Regions from separate parts of the Streptomyces sp. NPDC091292 genome, predicted to be linked through region 2. Evidence: riboswitches for the same ligand, from Rfam matches in the RefSeq annotation. Region 2 holds a riboswitch; each other region holds the start of a gene.

Region 1 (4,109 bases), on a different contig from region 2:
CCTGTGCGTCTTCGGGATCATGGCCGAGGAGCGGATGGGCCGGTTCCAGTTCGCGCTGTTCTATCTGTGCTGCGGCTACTTCGCGCTGTTCGGGTACGCGCTGGTGCACGCCGATTCGACGCAGACCCTGGTGGGCGCGTCGGGGGCGATCGCGGCGGTGCTCGGCGCCTTCCTCTATCTCTTCCCCAAGGCACGCGTCACCAGCGTGTTCCCGTTCCTCTTCTTCCTGCCGCTGCGCTTTCCCGCGTGGATGGTCCTGCCGTTCTGGGCGTTACTCCAATGGCTGGCCACGGGCCAGGACAGCCAGGGTCCCGGGGTGGCGTATCTGGCGCACCTGATCGGCTTCTTAGTGGGGTTCGTCTACGCGTGGGGGCGTTGCGGGCGGACGGCTAGAGTGAGGCAACCAGCCACGGCCACCGAGGGAGACAGCAAGCCGTGATCACCGCGATCGTGCTCATCAAGACCAGCGTGGACCGCATTCCGGAGATCGCGGAGTCGATCGCCGCGCTGGACAGCGTCAGCGAGGTCTTCTCGGTCACCGGCACCTATGACCTGATCGCCATGGTCCGGGTGCGGTCCCATGACGATCTGGCGGATGTCATCCCCGGCCGTATCAGCAAGATCCCGGGCGTCGAGGGCACGGACACGCATGTGGCGTTCCGTACGTACTCGCAGCACGACCTGGAGGCCGCTTTCGCGATCGGCCTGGACTCCTGATTCCTGCTGCCTGCTGCCTGATTCCTGATTCCTGATTACTAGCGGGACCCTTCGCTTCCGGTGGCCGGGACGCAGCGGCCGTCCTCGGTGCGGTAGGTCCACCGCGCGCCCTCGGTGACCAGCTCCCGGACGGCCCGTACGAAACGCTCCACATGCTCGTCGGGCGTGCCGGCACCGAAGCTGACCCGGATGGCGTTGAGGGACGGCTCCCCCGGCGCCGCCTCAGGCGCCCCGCACTCGCCGGTGTCGCCCGGCTCCGCGCCGAGGAGGGTGCGGACCAGCGGGTGGGCACAGAACAGACCGTCGCGTACGCCGATGCCGTACTCGGCGGAGAGCGCCGCCGCGAAGTGCGAGCTGTTCCAGCCGTCGACGACGAAGGAGAGGACGCCCACGCGCGGGGCGTCGTCGCCGAACAGCGACAGGATCCGCACCTCGGGCACCTCGGCGAGGCCCGTGCGCACGGCGTCGATGAGCTGCCGCTCCCGCGCCACGAGCGAGTCGAAGCCCGCCTCCTGAAGGGCCGTGCAGGCGGAGGCGATGGAGTAGGCCCCGATCACATTGGGCGAGCCGGCCTCGTGCCGGGCGGCGCTGTCGTGCCACTCGACGTCCACTCCGCCGTCGGCGCGGCGCGCGACCTTCCGTGAGGCGCCGCCACCGGCGAGGTACGGCTCGGCGTCCCGCAGCCAGTCGGCGCGCCCCGCGAGCACACCGGAGCCGAACGGCGCGTACAGCTTGTGTCCCGAGAAGGCGACCCAGTCGACGTCCAGTTCCTGGACGGAGACGGGGTGGTGGGGCGCGAGCTGGGCGGCGTCGAGGACGATCCGGGCGCCGTGCGCGTGCGCGGCGGCGGCCAGCTCCCGCACCGGCCACAGCTCGCCGGTCACATTGGAGGCGCCGGTGACACAGACCAGGGCCGACCCCTGCGGATCGCGGTCGGCGAGGGCGCGCTCCAGGGTGCGGACGGCGTCGGCGTGGGTGCGGGGCGCGTCGAGGTAGGTGGTGCGGGCGTCGCGCCAGGGCAGCAGCGAGGCGTGGTGCTCGGTCTCGAAGACGAAGACCTCGCAACCGGCGGGCAGCGCTGCGGCGAGCAGGTTCAGCGAGTCGGTGGTGGAGCGGGTGAACACGACCTGGTCGCCGTCGCGGCAGTCGAGGAAGTCGGCGACGGTCTTCCGGGCGTTCTCGAACAGGTCGGTGGAGAGCTGCGAGAGGTATCCGGCGCCGCGGTGGACGCTGCCGTAGTACGGGGCGTAGGCGGCGACGTCGTCCCAGACGCGCTGGAGGGCGGGGGCGCTGGCGGCGTAGTCGAGGGCGGCGTACGTGACATCGCCGCCGGTGACGAGCGGGACGCGGACGTCACGGCCGAGGACGGGCAGCGGGGTACAGCCGGCTTCGGCGGAAGGGGCAGTGGCGGTGGCGGTGGCGGTGGCGACGGCAGTGGTGGCGACGGACATGGCGAACTCCCGTGAGTGGCAAGCGAGATGACCGCGCCGTCGGGGGCCGCGCGAAGACGCGGGCCACACCAGGACGGCACGGGAAGGGGGGGACGATCACACCGGACGGGGGTGTGTGCGGAGGCGGGGCTCTGCGCCCTATCGCATTCGCTTGCTCACGAGACTGCTCCCTCGACGACCAGGACCCCTGGTGGAGCGAGGGGTCCGCGCTTGCCGTAGACCTCGCTGCCTACGACCTGGTCTTCACCCGGGGCACCCCGCCACGGACGGAGGGTTGCCGGACAGCGGGCCGGGGCCGATTCGCTGTCACTCATGACCTGCCGAAATTATGACAGACACCCGGAGGCCGGGCCAACGGGCGTCCAGATAGCGGACCCTGCGGGCCCCCGGGGGCCGTCCGTCACTTCGAGGTGGCGTTCACCCAGCGCTCCAGGGTCCGCCGCGCCGATCCCGAGTCGATGGACTCGGCGGCACGGGCCAGCTGGGCGCGGATCTGTTCGGTGAGAGGCCCGTCGCCCGGTGCCAGGGCGACCAGCGCGGCGGCCGAGTTGAGCAGCACCGCGTCCCGTACGGGCCCTGTCTCGCCGGCGAGCAGCCGCCGGGCGACCTCGGCGTTGTACGAGGCGTCGGCTCCGCGCAGCGCCTCGACGGGCACCAGCTCGATCCCCACGTCCCGCGGGTCGAACGCCTGCTCGCTCACCGCGCCGTTCCGCACCACCCACACCTTCGATGTGGCGGTCGTCGTCAGCTCGTCCAGTCCGTCGTCGCCGCGGAACACCAGCGCCGACGAGCCGCGCTCGGCGAGCACCCCGGCCATGATCGGCGCCATCCGGGCATCCGCGACACCGGTCGCCTGGGCCTTCACACGGGCCGGATTGGTCAGCGGGCCGAGGAAGTTGAAGGTGGTCCTGATGCCCAGTTGACTGCGGGCAGCGGCCACATGGCGCAGCGCCGGGTGGAACTTCACCGCGAAGCAGAAGGTGATCCCGGCCTCCTCGGCGACCTCGGCGACCCGCTCGGGCGTCAGGTCCAGATTGACGCCGAGCTTCTCCAGGACGTCCGACGCGCCGCTCGCCGACGACGCGGCCCGGTTGCCGTGCTTGACGACCTTCGCCCCGGTCCCGGCGACGACGATCGCCGACATCGTGGAGATGTTGACGGTACGGGCGCCGTCCCCGCCGGTGCCCACGATGTCGACGCTGGGCCCCGGCACCTCGATCACCCGGGCGTGCTCGTACATGGTGCGGACGAGTCCGGAGATCTCCTCGACGGTCTCGCCCTTGGCCCGCAGCGCGACCGCGAACCCGGCGATCTGCGCGTTGGTGGCCTCACCGCGCAGGATCCGGTCCATCGCCCACGCCGTGGCGTCCGCGCCCTGGTCCTGCCCGGACAGAAGCGCGTCCAGGACCCGGGGCCAGGAACGGCCCGCCGTGGTGTCGCCTCCAGCGGGGGTCACAGCGCTCATGGTCGCTCCTGGGTCGTAGACATGCGTACCGACGTACCGACAGGGCCACCCTATCCAGCCGTGGGGACAGCGAAGAGCCCCGTCCGGGCTGTGGACGGGGCTCTCGCTGTGGCGACCTGATGGCGACCAGGGCGTCAGTGGTGACCGTGACCGCTGGTGATCTCCTCGTACTCCTCGACCGTCGGCTTCGGGATCTGGCCGTCCTCGCCGTAGTAGCCCTTGGACAGCTTGGCCCGCAGCTTCTGGCCGCGCGAGATCTTGCGCTTGACGCCGTTCTCGTCGACCTCGGGGCCGATCTCCTCCGGCCGGTACTGCTCGTGCGCGGTGAGCGTGTGCAGCGCCTGCTGGTTGAGCGGCTCGTGGACCTCGATGAACTCACCGTGCGGCAGGCGCTTGATGATGCCGGACTCGCGTCCGTGCAGCACCTTGTCCCGGTCCCGGCGCTGGAGGCCGAGACAGATCCGCTTGGTGATGAG
Region 2 (4,109 bases):
TGTGGTGGACGAACCACAGCACGGAGTTCGCGATGCCGTTGTACGCGGCGGAGTACACGTCGGGCGGGATGCCGAGCATCCGGACGCGCTGGCCGCCCGTGTCGGCGGGGTCGAGCGCCCCGCCCGTCCGCCGGACCGCCTCACGGTCGCCCTCGCCGAGGGCCGCGCACACCCACACGGCGCCGGCGTCAGGACCGATCGCCGACAGCCCCGAGACGAGCCCGCCACCACCTCGCCGTACGCCCAGGGAACCGTCCTCACGGACGTCGTACGAGACCGGACCGCGGTTCGACGCCACGAGGACGTGCCCTTGCGCAAAACCCATATCCGCATACCTGGCCCACCCCACGACCCCTCAAACACGCCCGGCCTGTATACGACCGGGGCTTGGCGCATTGCCTGGGTCCCGCGGGGACAGCTTTCCGCCGGGCTGTGTCCCGCAGGGACAACGCGTGGGCCTCCGTCGGGCTTCGTCCCGCAGGGACGCAGGGGTGCCGATGCCCCGCAGGGGCGAGGCCCGGTCACTACGCCACGCGTCGCGTCGCGTACTCCGCGATGTCCTCCATCGGCGGGCGCTCCTCCGTGTCCACCCGGTAGGTGCGGGGCTCGAAACCCCGCTCGCCGCGTTCGAACTGGGTGAGTTCGGGGCGGACCAGGTGGCCTCGGGCCAGCCGGAGCTGGGCGGTGCGGTAGATCGCGGCGGCCATGCGGCCGAGCGCCTGGCCGTCCTGGTGGCGGTGCTTGCGTACGCCGACGTCGACCTGCGCGAGGGCGTCGAGGCCGACCGTGTGCAGGGAGTCGACCAGGAGGCCCAGCTCCACGCCGTACCCGACGGGGAACGGGAGCCGTTCCAGGAGCGTCCTGCGGACCGCGTACTCGCCGCCGAGCGGCTGCACGAACCCCGCGAGCAGCGGCCAGTGCAGATTCAGCAGCGGGCGCGCCATCAGCTCGGTGACCCGGCCGCCCTGCCCCTCGGCCGAGCCGAGCGGCCGGTCGTACATCGCCTTGACGAACTGGACCTCCGGCTCGGTCAGCAGCGGCCCCACGATCCCGGAGACGAAGTCCGCCGAGAACTCGCGCAGATCCGCGTCGACGAAGCACACGATGTCGCCGCCGGTGACCAGGAGCGACCGCCACAGCACCTCGCCCTTGCCGGGCACAGCGGGCAGCCGCGGCAGGATCTCGTCCCGGTGCACCACGCGTGCGCCGGCCGCGGAGGCCACCTCGGCGGTCCGGTCCGTGGAGCCGGAGTCGATCACCACCAGCTCGTCCACGAGCGGCACCGACCGCGTCATCAGCTCCCGCCGGATCACGGTGACGATCTCGCCGACCGTCTCCTCCTCGTCCAGGGCGGGCAGCACGACGCTCACCGATGTCCCGGTGGCCCGTTTGGCGGCCAGGAGGTGGCGCAGGGGACGGTCGGACACGGACCAGGAGCGCTCGGTCAGCCAGCGCTCGACATCTTCCAGCACGGTCAGCGGCTCCTTCGCGGTCGACAAGGGGGGCCGGTACCGCCACCGGGGCGGCGGATTGTTACGTTCGTCTCGGGGTTCGGACGACTATCTCAACTGTCCTGGCCTTCGGTTACAGTCTTGAACAACGCCGGTGACCATCGCATGTCGGGGGTCGCCGCGACCACAACTTCATACCGCTCATCCAGAGGGGCAGAGGGATACGGCCCGTTGAAGCCCCGGCAACCCTCCAGCCGGTCTCGTCCGTGATCAAGGTGAATTCCGATCATGTCCGCGAGGCTCCCGGCTAGGGAAGGTGCCAAATCCGTCTCATGGCGAAACGCGCCATGAGGAAGATGAGGAGAAAGGGCCTCGCCTCCATGGCTGTACAGACTGTCGCTCCCGCCACCGACACCGTAGACCTGGGCCCCGCATCGGCCCTCTCGTGTCGCGAGTGCGGCGAGAGGTTCCCGCTCGGCCCGATCTTCGCCTGCGAGCTGTGTTTCGGCCCGCTCGAAGTGGCGTACGACCTGCCGCTCGGTGACCCGGAAGCGCTCCGTAAGAAGATCGAGTCGGGCCCCGACAACATCTGGCGGTACGCGCCGCTGCTGCCCGTCCCCGCCGATGTCGCGTCCAAGCCGAATCTGAACCCGGGCTGGACGAAGCTGGTCAAGGCCGACAACCTGGCCCGGGAACTGGGGGTCCAGCCCGGCAAGCTGTTCATCAAGGACGACTCGGGCAACCCCACGCACTCCTTCAAGGACCGTGTCGTCGCGCAGGCCATCGAGGCCGCCCGCGCCTTCGGTTTCACGACCCTCTCGTGTTCCTCCACGGGCAACCTGGCCGGCGCGGTCGGCGCCGCCGCCGCCCGCGCGGGCTTCCGCTCCTGCGTGTTCATCCCGCACGACCTGGAGCAGGGCAAGGTCGTCATGGCCGCGGTCTACGGCGGCGAGCTGGTCGGCATCGAGGGCACGTACGACGACGTGAACCGTTTCTGCTCCGAGCTGATCGGCGACCCGCTGGGCGAGGGCTGGGGCTTCGTCAACGTCAATCTGCGCCCGTACTACGGCGAGGGCTCCAAGACCCTGGCGTACGAGATCTGTGAGCAGCTCGGCTGGGAGATCCCGGACCAGCTCGTCATCCCGATCGCCTCGGGCTCCCAGCTCACGAAGATCGACAAGGGGCTCCAGGAGCTGATCAAGCTGGGGCTCGTCGCCGACAAGCCGTACAAGATCTTCGGCGCCCAGGCCGAGGGCTGCTCGCCGGTGTCCGCCGCCTTCAAGGCCGGGCACGACGTGGTGAAGCCGCAGAAGCCGAACACCATCGCCAAGTCCCTCGCCATCGGCAACCCGGCCGACGGCCCCTACGTCCTCGACATCGCGCGCCGTACCGGCGGCGCCGTGGACGACGTGGACGACGAGCAGGTGGTCGACGCGATCAAGCTGCTCGCGCGGACCGAGGGCATCTTCGCCGAGACGGCCGGGGGCGTGACCGTCGGTGTCACGCGCAAGCTCATCGACGCGGGCCTGCTCGACCCCGCGCTGACGACGGTCGTGCTGAACACCGGCGACGGCCTGAAGACCCTGGACGCGGTGGCGCCGACGACCGGCCCGACAGCGACCATCCGCCCGAGCCTGGACGCGTTCCGCGACGCGGGCCTGGCCCGCTGAATCCCCCGCTGAATCCCCCGACGAATACACGACGGATCGACCGGAAAGGCCGGAACATGAGCGTCAACGTCCGCATCCCCACCATTTTGCGTACCTACACCGGCGGCCGGGCCGAGGTCGCCGCCGAGGGCACGACCCTCGCCGAGGTCATCGCCGACCTGGAGAAGAACCACGCCGGGATCTCCGCCCGCGTCCTGGACGACCAGGGCAAGCTGCGCCGCTTCGTGAACGTGTACGTGAACGACGACGACGTCCGCTTCGAGCAGGGCCTCCAGACGGCCACGCCGGACGGTGCCGGTGTCTCCATCATCCCGGCGGTCGCGGGCGGCTGACACGGCGGCTGACGCAGCGTTACCCCTGTTGCCCCCTCCGCGAGAGAAGCGGAGGGGGCAATTCTGTGGGATTGAACGCGATAGAGTTGGGGAAAGGCGTCGCGCGTCGATGCCGCACGCATATGAGTTCTCGGTCGAACGGCGACAAGAAGTAGCCAAAGCGCCCCGCCCCTTTGCGCCTTAGATGGCTTTTGCCGGGCCCGACTTGCCCTGAATTCTATTCAATCAGCCGGAAATTTCCGATCACGCGTGCCCAGATTTCTCGTCCGATTGACCTGTTGCAGACGGCAGTTGGGCAGATACATTCAGCGGCGGTCGACGCGTTCCGGCGCACACCCCCAGCCGTTGGGGGGTGAGGTCTGACCCGGGTCCGCGAAGTGTGGTCCCGTGCAAGGGCCAGTAATAGGGGAGTTAGGCATGGCTCAGGGCACCGTCAAGTGGTTCAACGCGGAGAAGGGCTACGGCTTCATCGCGGTCGACGGTGGTGCGGATGTTTTCGTCCACTACAGCGCGATTCAGATGGACGGCTATCGCACCCTGGAAGAGGGCCAGCGGGTCGAGTTCGAGATCTCGCAGGGTCAGAAGGGGCCGCAGGCGGACATGGTCAAGCTCGCCGTCTGATCTCGGCGCGATCGACCACCGACGCACTCACGCGA
Region 3 (4,109 bases), on a different contig from region 2:
TTACGACGCCAGCCCGATCCCCACACCCAACGACGCGATCTTCGCCGGGATCACCACGGCCGCCGCGAAGATAGCCGGGGGAGAGGGCGCGTACGTCTCCCCGCTGAGCAACTGGTTCTTCAACATCGCGTCCTCCCTCGTCCTGGCCGCCGTCATCACCCTCGTCACCCGCTTCGTCCTCAGCAAGCGGCCCGACCTGGACCCCGATCCGGACGCCGATCTGGAGGACATCGGCGCGCTCCGGCTCAGCGACCGGGAACGCTCGGCGCTGCGCCGCGCCGTCACCGCCCTCGTCGTCGCGCTCGTGGCGCTCACCGCCGTGGTGCTCCCGCACTCCTCGCCCCTGCGCGGCGAGGGCGGCAGCATCGTCGAGTCCCCGCTCCTGGACGGCATCGCCGTCGTCGTCGCCGTCCTGTTCGCGCTCGTCGGTGTCGTCTACGGAGCGTCGGCGGGCTCGGTCACCAAGCCCGCCGACGTCCCGAAGCTCATGGTCGAGGGCGTCAAACAGATGGCGCCGGTCCTTGTGCTGTTCTTCGCCATCGCCCAGTTCCTCGCCTACTTCGACTGGACCCGCATCGGCGATGTCGTGGCCGTCGAAGCGGCCCAGGCGCTACGGAACAGCGGCATGCCGATCCTCGTCGTCTTCCTGCTGATCCTCCTGCTTCTGACCCTGGTCAACATCATGGTCACCAGCGGATCCGCCATGTGGGCCCTCGCGGCGCCCGTCCTGGTCCCCATGCTGATGCTCGTCCAGGTCCCGGCCGAGACCACCCAGGCACTGTTCCGGATAGCCGACTCCGGCTCGACCGCCATCACGCCCATGAGCCCCTACTTCGTGATGGCGCTCGGCTTCCTCCAGCGCTACCGGAAGAGCGCGGGCATCGGCACCCTCGCCTCGTACACCCTTCCCCTGGCCGTCGCGATGACGACCGCCTGGACCCTGCTGTTCCTGCTGTGGTGGACCCTCGGGATTCCCCTCGGCCCGGGAGCGCCTGTCCGCTGACCCGGCAGACCGGGGTCATGCCGCGCTGTGGCCCACACCGACCGTGCCGACCGCGCCGTGAAAGGCCGGATGACCGCCGAGGCGTCGTACGTAGTTCCGGAGGCCGTCGTACGAGGAGACGCCGTGGGACGCGTCGAGGCGGACGAGTGCCACCCAGAGGTCCACGTCGGCGGCTGTCAGCACGTCACCCAACGCGTAGGGCCTGTGCGTGAGTTGGCGGTTCAGCAGATCGAGTCGCGGCGTCACGCGCTCCGGCCGGGAGGCCGGCGTGACGTCACGGTCGAGGAGGTCGCGGAGGGCGTCGATCCGCGCGGCGAGAGCCGGCGGGCGGAGTGCGGCGATGCGCGGGTCGCCGGCGTCGGCGGCGTCGGCGGCGAGGCCGCCCAGGTCACGAAGGATGTCGGGCGTGTGGTTGCTGACCACCCGTCCGCTCCATCGGTCGCACAGCGCGGGCACGGTCAGCGGACCGTGGTAGTGGTGCCAGGTGGCCTCGTACGCGCTGCGCAGCGAGGCGAACGCGTCGGATGTGCCGTCGGTGCGGGCGAGGACCGTGGTGGCGACGGACTCCTTGAGGCCGAGCAGGTCCAGGGTGATGGAGACGCGCAGTGAGCGCGGACAACTCGCCGACAGGTGGAGGAGATAGCGGTGGGGCGCGGGGTAGAAGCCGCCGGCGAGGCCGACGCCGATGCGGCCACGGAAGCGGTGCGGGCGGGACGACGGGCGGGACGAGAGGGCCGCCGTGCCGGCACCACGCGAAACTGTCTCGGTCATGACTCTCCCTTGGGGGAACGAGGAAGCCCCGTCTCCGCCGTGCCCGCGTCGATGCGTGAGGAGGCGGAACGGAACCACTGCGCCTGTGTGTTGAGTACCGCGGGGTCTGCGGGTCTGCGGGGTCTGCGGGGACATGAGGGGTCTGCGGGGCCCGATGGAAGGGCCGGACCCGCGTACTACCGGACCCGCGTACTAGCAGGCGCTGGAGACGCGCAGCAGATCGATGTGCAGGCGCCTCGTCAAACAGTTCCAGGGCGATTCCATGTCCACCGGTCCACATCCGGGGCTCGCGAGACGCGAGACCACGCTTGCCCCGCCGCCGCGACGGGACCCGGTCGTCACCCGGGGCACCCCGTCGCGGTGGAAGGGTTGCCTGCCAGCGGGCCGGGGCCGATGACCGCACGAGCAGGCGAACCTGCCCGATGGGCGCTGACAATCGTGACCGTCCCCGCCAGTGTCATCGCGCTCCGTGAAGCCGTCAAGAAGGGGCCGTCGGCCGTCTCACGACGTGGTCACACTCCATCCGGGATGCGGGAATCTCCCGCGGAGCGGCATCGTTATGGCTCAAGACGTGGCGCGGGGCCCGGCATTGCGCACGGCTGTGGCCCTCACGTAGCGTCCCGAAGAGGTGACGAGTGCCGAGGCCGCAGGTCGGAGGTGAAGGACGTGGCGCGAGGGAAAGCGGCGGGAGGGCTGGTGGCGCACAGGCAGGACCTGACGTCCGTGTCCGTCCTCCGTGTCGTCGCCCCGGCCCCGTATCGCCCCGTGCCTGTGCCCGTGTACCTCTACTCCCGGCCGCACATCGACCTGAAGCGTGTCGCCGGCGCGCTCTGTAGTTCCTGACCTGACTGTCACTCCGCCGCCCTCTCCCGACCGGGGCGCGGCGACCCGTACAGCCGATCAGGAAGGCATGCCCGCCATGACCTCAGCATCCCCGTCACGCCCGTCACCCGCTTCGCCCCCCGCCTCCGCCGCCCCGCTGCACCTTGCCGTCGCGCTCGACGGTGCGGGCTGGCACCCGGCCGCCTGGCGCGAGCCGGTCGCCCGCCCCCGGGACCTCTTCACCGCCGGATACTGGACCGATCTGGTCACCGAGGCCGAACGCGGCCTGCTCGACTTCGTGACGATCGAGGACGCACTCGGGCTCCAGTCCTCGCACTTCTCGGCACCCGACGGCCGCACCGACCAGGTACGCGGACGCCTCGACGCCGTTCTCATCGCGGCCCGCGTCGCACCGCTGACCAGCCACATAGGACTGGTGCCGACAGTGGTGGCCACCCACACGGAGCCGTTCCACATCTCCAAGGCCATCGCGACCCTCGACTACGTGAGCACCGGCCGCGCGGGCGTCCGCGTCCAGGTGTCCCCGCGCCGGAACGAGGCCGCCCACTTCGGCCGCCGTAGCGTCCCGGAGTTCCGTTTCGAGGATCTGGACACCCCGGGCGTACGGGAGGCGGTCGTCGGCCTCTTCGATGAAGCCGCCGACTACATCGAGGTCGTACGGCGGCTGTGGGACAGCTGGGAGGACGGTGCCGAGATCCGCGACGTGTCCACGGGCCGCTTCATCGACCGCGAGAAGCTGCACTACATCGACTTCGAGGGCAAGTACTTCAGCGTCAAGGGCCCCTCGATCACACCCCGCCCGCCCCAGGGCCAACCGCCCGTCACCGTGCTGGCCCACGCATCGGCGTCGGGCGCTCCGTTCGGTCTGGTCGGCCGCTCCGCGGACATCGGCTACGTCACCCCGCACGACACCGACCAGGCCCGAGCCGTCGTCGCCGCCGTCCGCGCCGCACAGGAGACGGCCGGGCGCGCCCAGGATCCCGTACACCTCTTCGGCGATCTGGTGGTGTTCCTGGACGACGAGCCCGGCGCGGCGGCGGCCCGACGGGACCGACTCGACACGCTCGCGGGCCGGCCGTACGACAGCGACGCCCGGATCTTCACCGGCACGCCCGCCCAACTGGCCGATCTCCTGGAGGAGTTGCGGTCCTCCGGGCTCACCGGATTCCGGCTGCGGCCGGGCGTCGTCGGCCATGACCTCCCGGCGATCACCCGGGGCCTGGTCCCCGAACTCCAGCGCCGGAACATCTTCCGGCGCTCCTACGAGGCCGACACCCTGCGCGGCCTGCTCGGGCTCGCCCGCCCCGCCAACCGCTACGCCGCCGCCGAGAACGCCTGAGCCGGAGGGACCACTCATGAGCACGTCGCCCGACAAGCCGCTCAAGCAGATCCATCTCGCGGCACACTTCCCCGGCGTCAACAACACCACCGTGTGGAGCGATCCCGAGGCCGGCAGCCATATCGAGTTCAGCTCCTTCGCCCACTTCGCCCG

What was found. Region 2 has a riboswitch for S-adenosylmethionine ahead of thrC (threonine synthase). Riboswitches for the same ligand answer to the same signal wherever they lie in the genome.
Region 1: another riboswitch for S-adenosylmethionine. It lies ahead of ACIQNU_RS06220 (aminotransferase class V-fold PLP-dependent enzyme); the one in region 2 lies ahead of thrC (threonine synthase).
Region 3: another riboswitch for S-adenosylmethionine. It lies ahead of ACIQNU_RS17010 (glutathione S-transferase C-terminal domain-containing protein); the one in region 2 lies ahead of thrC (threonine synthase).

The regions. Positions count from the first base shown of each region.
Region 1 covers NZ_JBIVUQ010000001.1:1,264,072-1,268,180, reverse strand. The annotation lists gene ACIQNU_RS06230 (rhomboid family intramembrane serine protease) at 1-439, shown strand, start outside; gene ACIQNU_RS06225 (Lrp/AsnC ligand binding domain-containing protein) at 436-717, shown strand; gene ACIQNU_RS06220 (aminotransferase class V-fold PLP-dependent enzyme) at 756-2,168, opposite strand; SAM riboswitch class IV at 2,370-2,486, opposite strand; gene trpD (anthranilate phosphoribosyltransferase) at 2,569-3,633, opposite strand; gene ACIQNU_RS06210 (cytochrome bc complex cytochrome b subunit) at 3,768-4,109, opposite strand, start outside.
Region 2 covers NZ_JBIVUQ010000007.1:355,836-359,944, reverse strand. The annotation lists gene ACIQNU_RS21975 (trehalose-6-phosphate synthase) at 1-325, opposite strand, end outside; gene ACIQNU_RS21970 (glucosyl-3-phosphoglycerate synthase) at 525-1,472, opposite strand; SAM riboswitch class I at 1,650-1,814, shown strand; gene thrC (threonine synthase) at 1,832-3,121, shown strand; gene ACIQNU_RS21960 (MoaD/ThiS family protein) at 3,178-3,453, shown strand; gene ACIQNU_RS21955 (cold-shock protein) at 3,871-4,074, shown strand.
Region 3 covers NZ_JBIVUQ010000005.1:127,422-131,530, forward strand. The annotation lists gene ACIQNU_RS17005 (AbgT family transporter) at 1-1,003, shown strand, start outside; gene ACIQNU_RS17010 (glutathione S-transferase C-terminal domain-containing protein) at 1,019-1,774, opposite strand; SAM riboswitch class IV at 2,074-2,218, opposite strand; gene ACIQNU_RS17015 (putative leader peptide) at 2,303-2,617, shown strand; gene ACIQNU_RS17020 (LLM class flavin-dependent oxidoreductase) at 2,694-3,956, shown strand; gene ACIQNU_RS17025 (NtaA/DmoA family FMN-dependent monooxygenase) at 3,973-4,109, shown strand, end outside.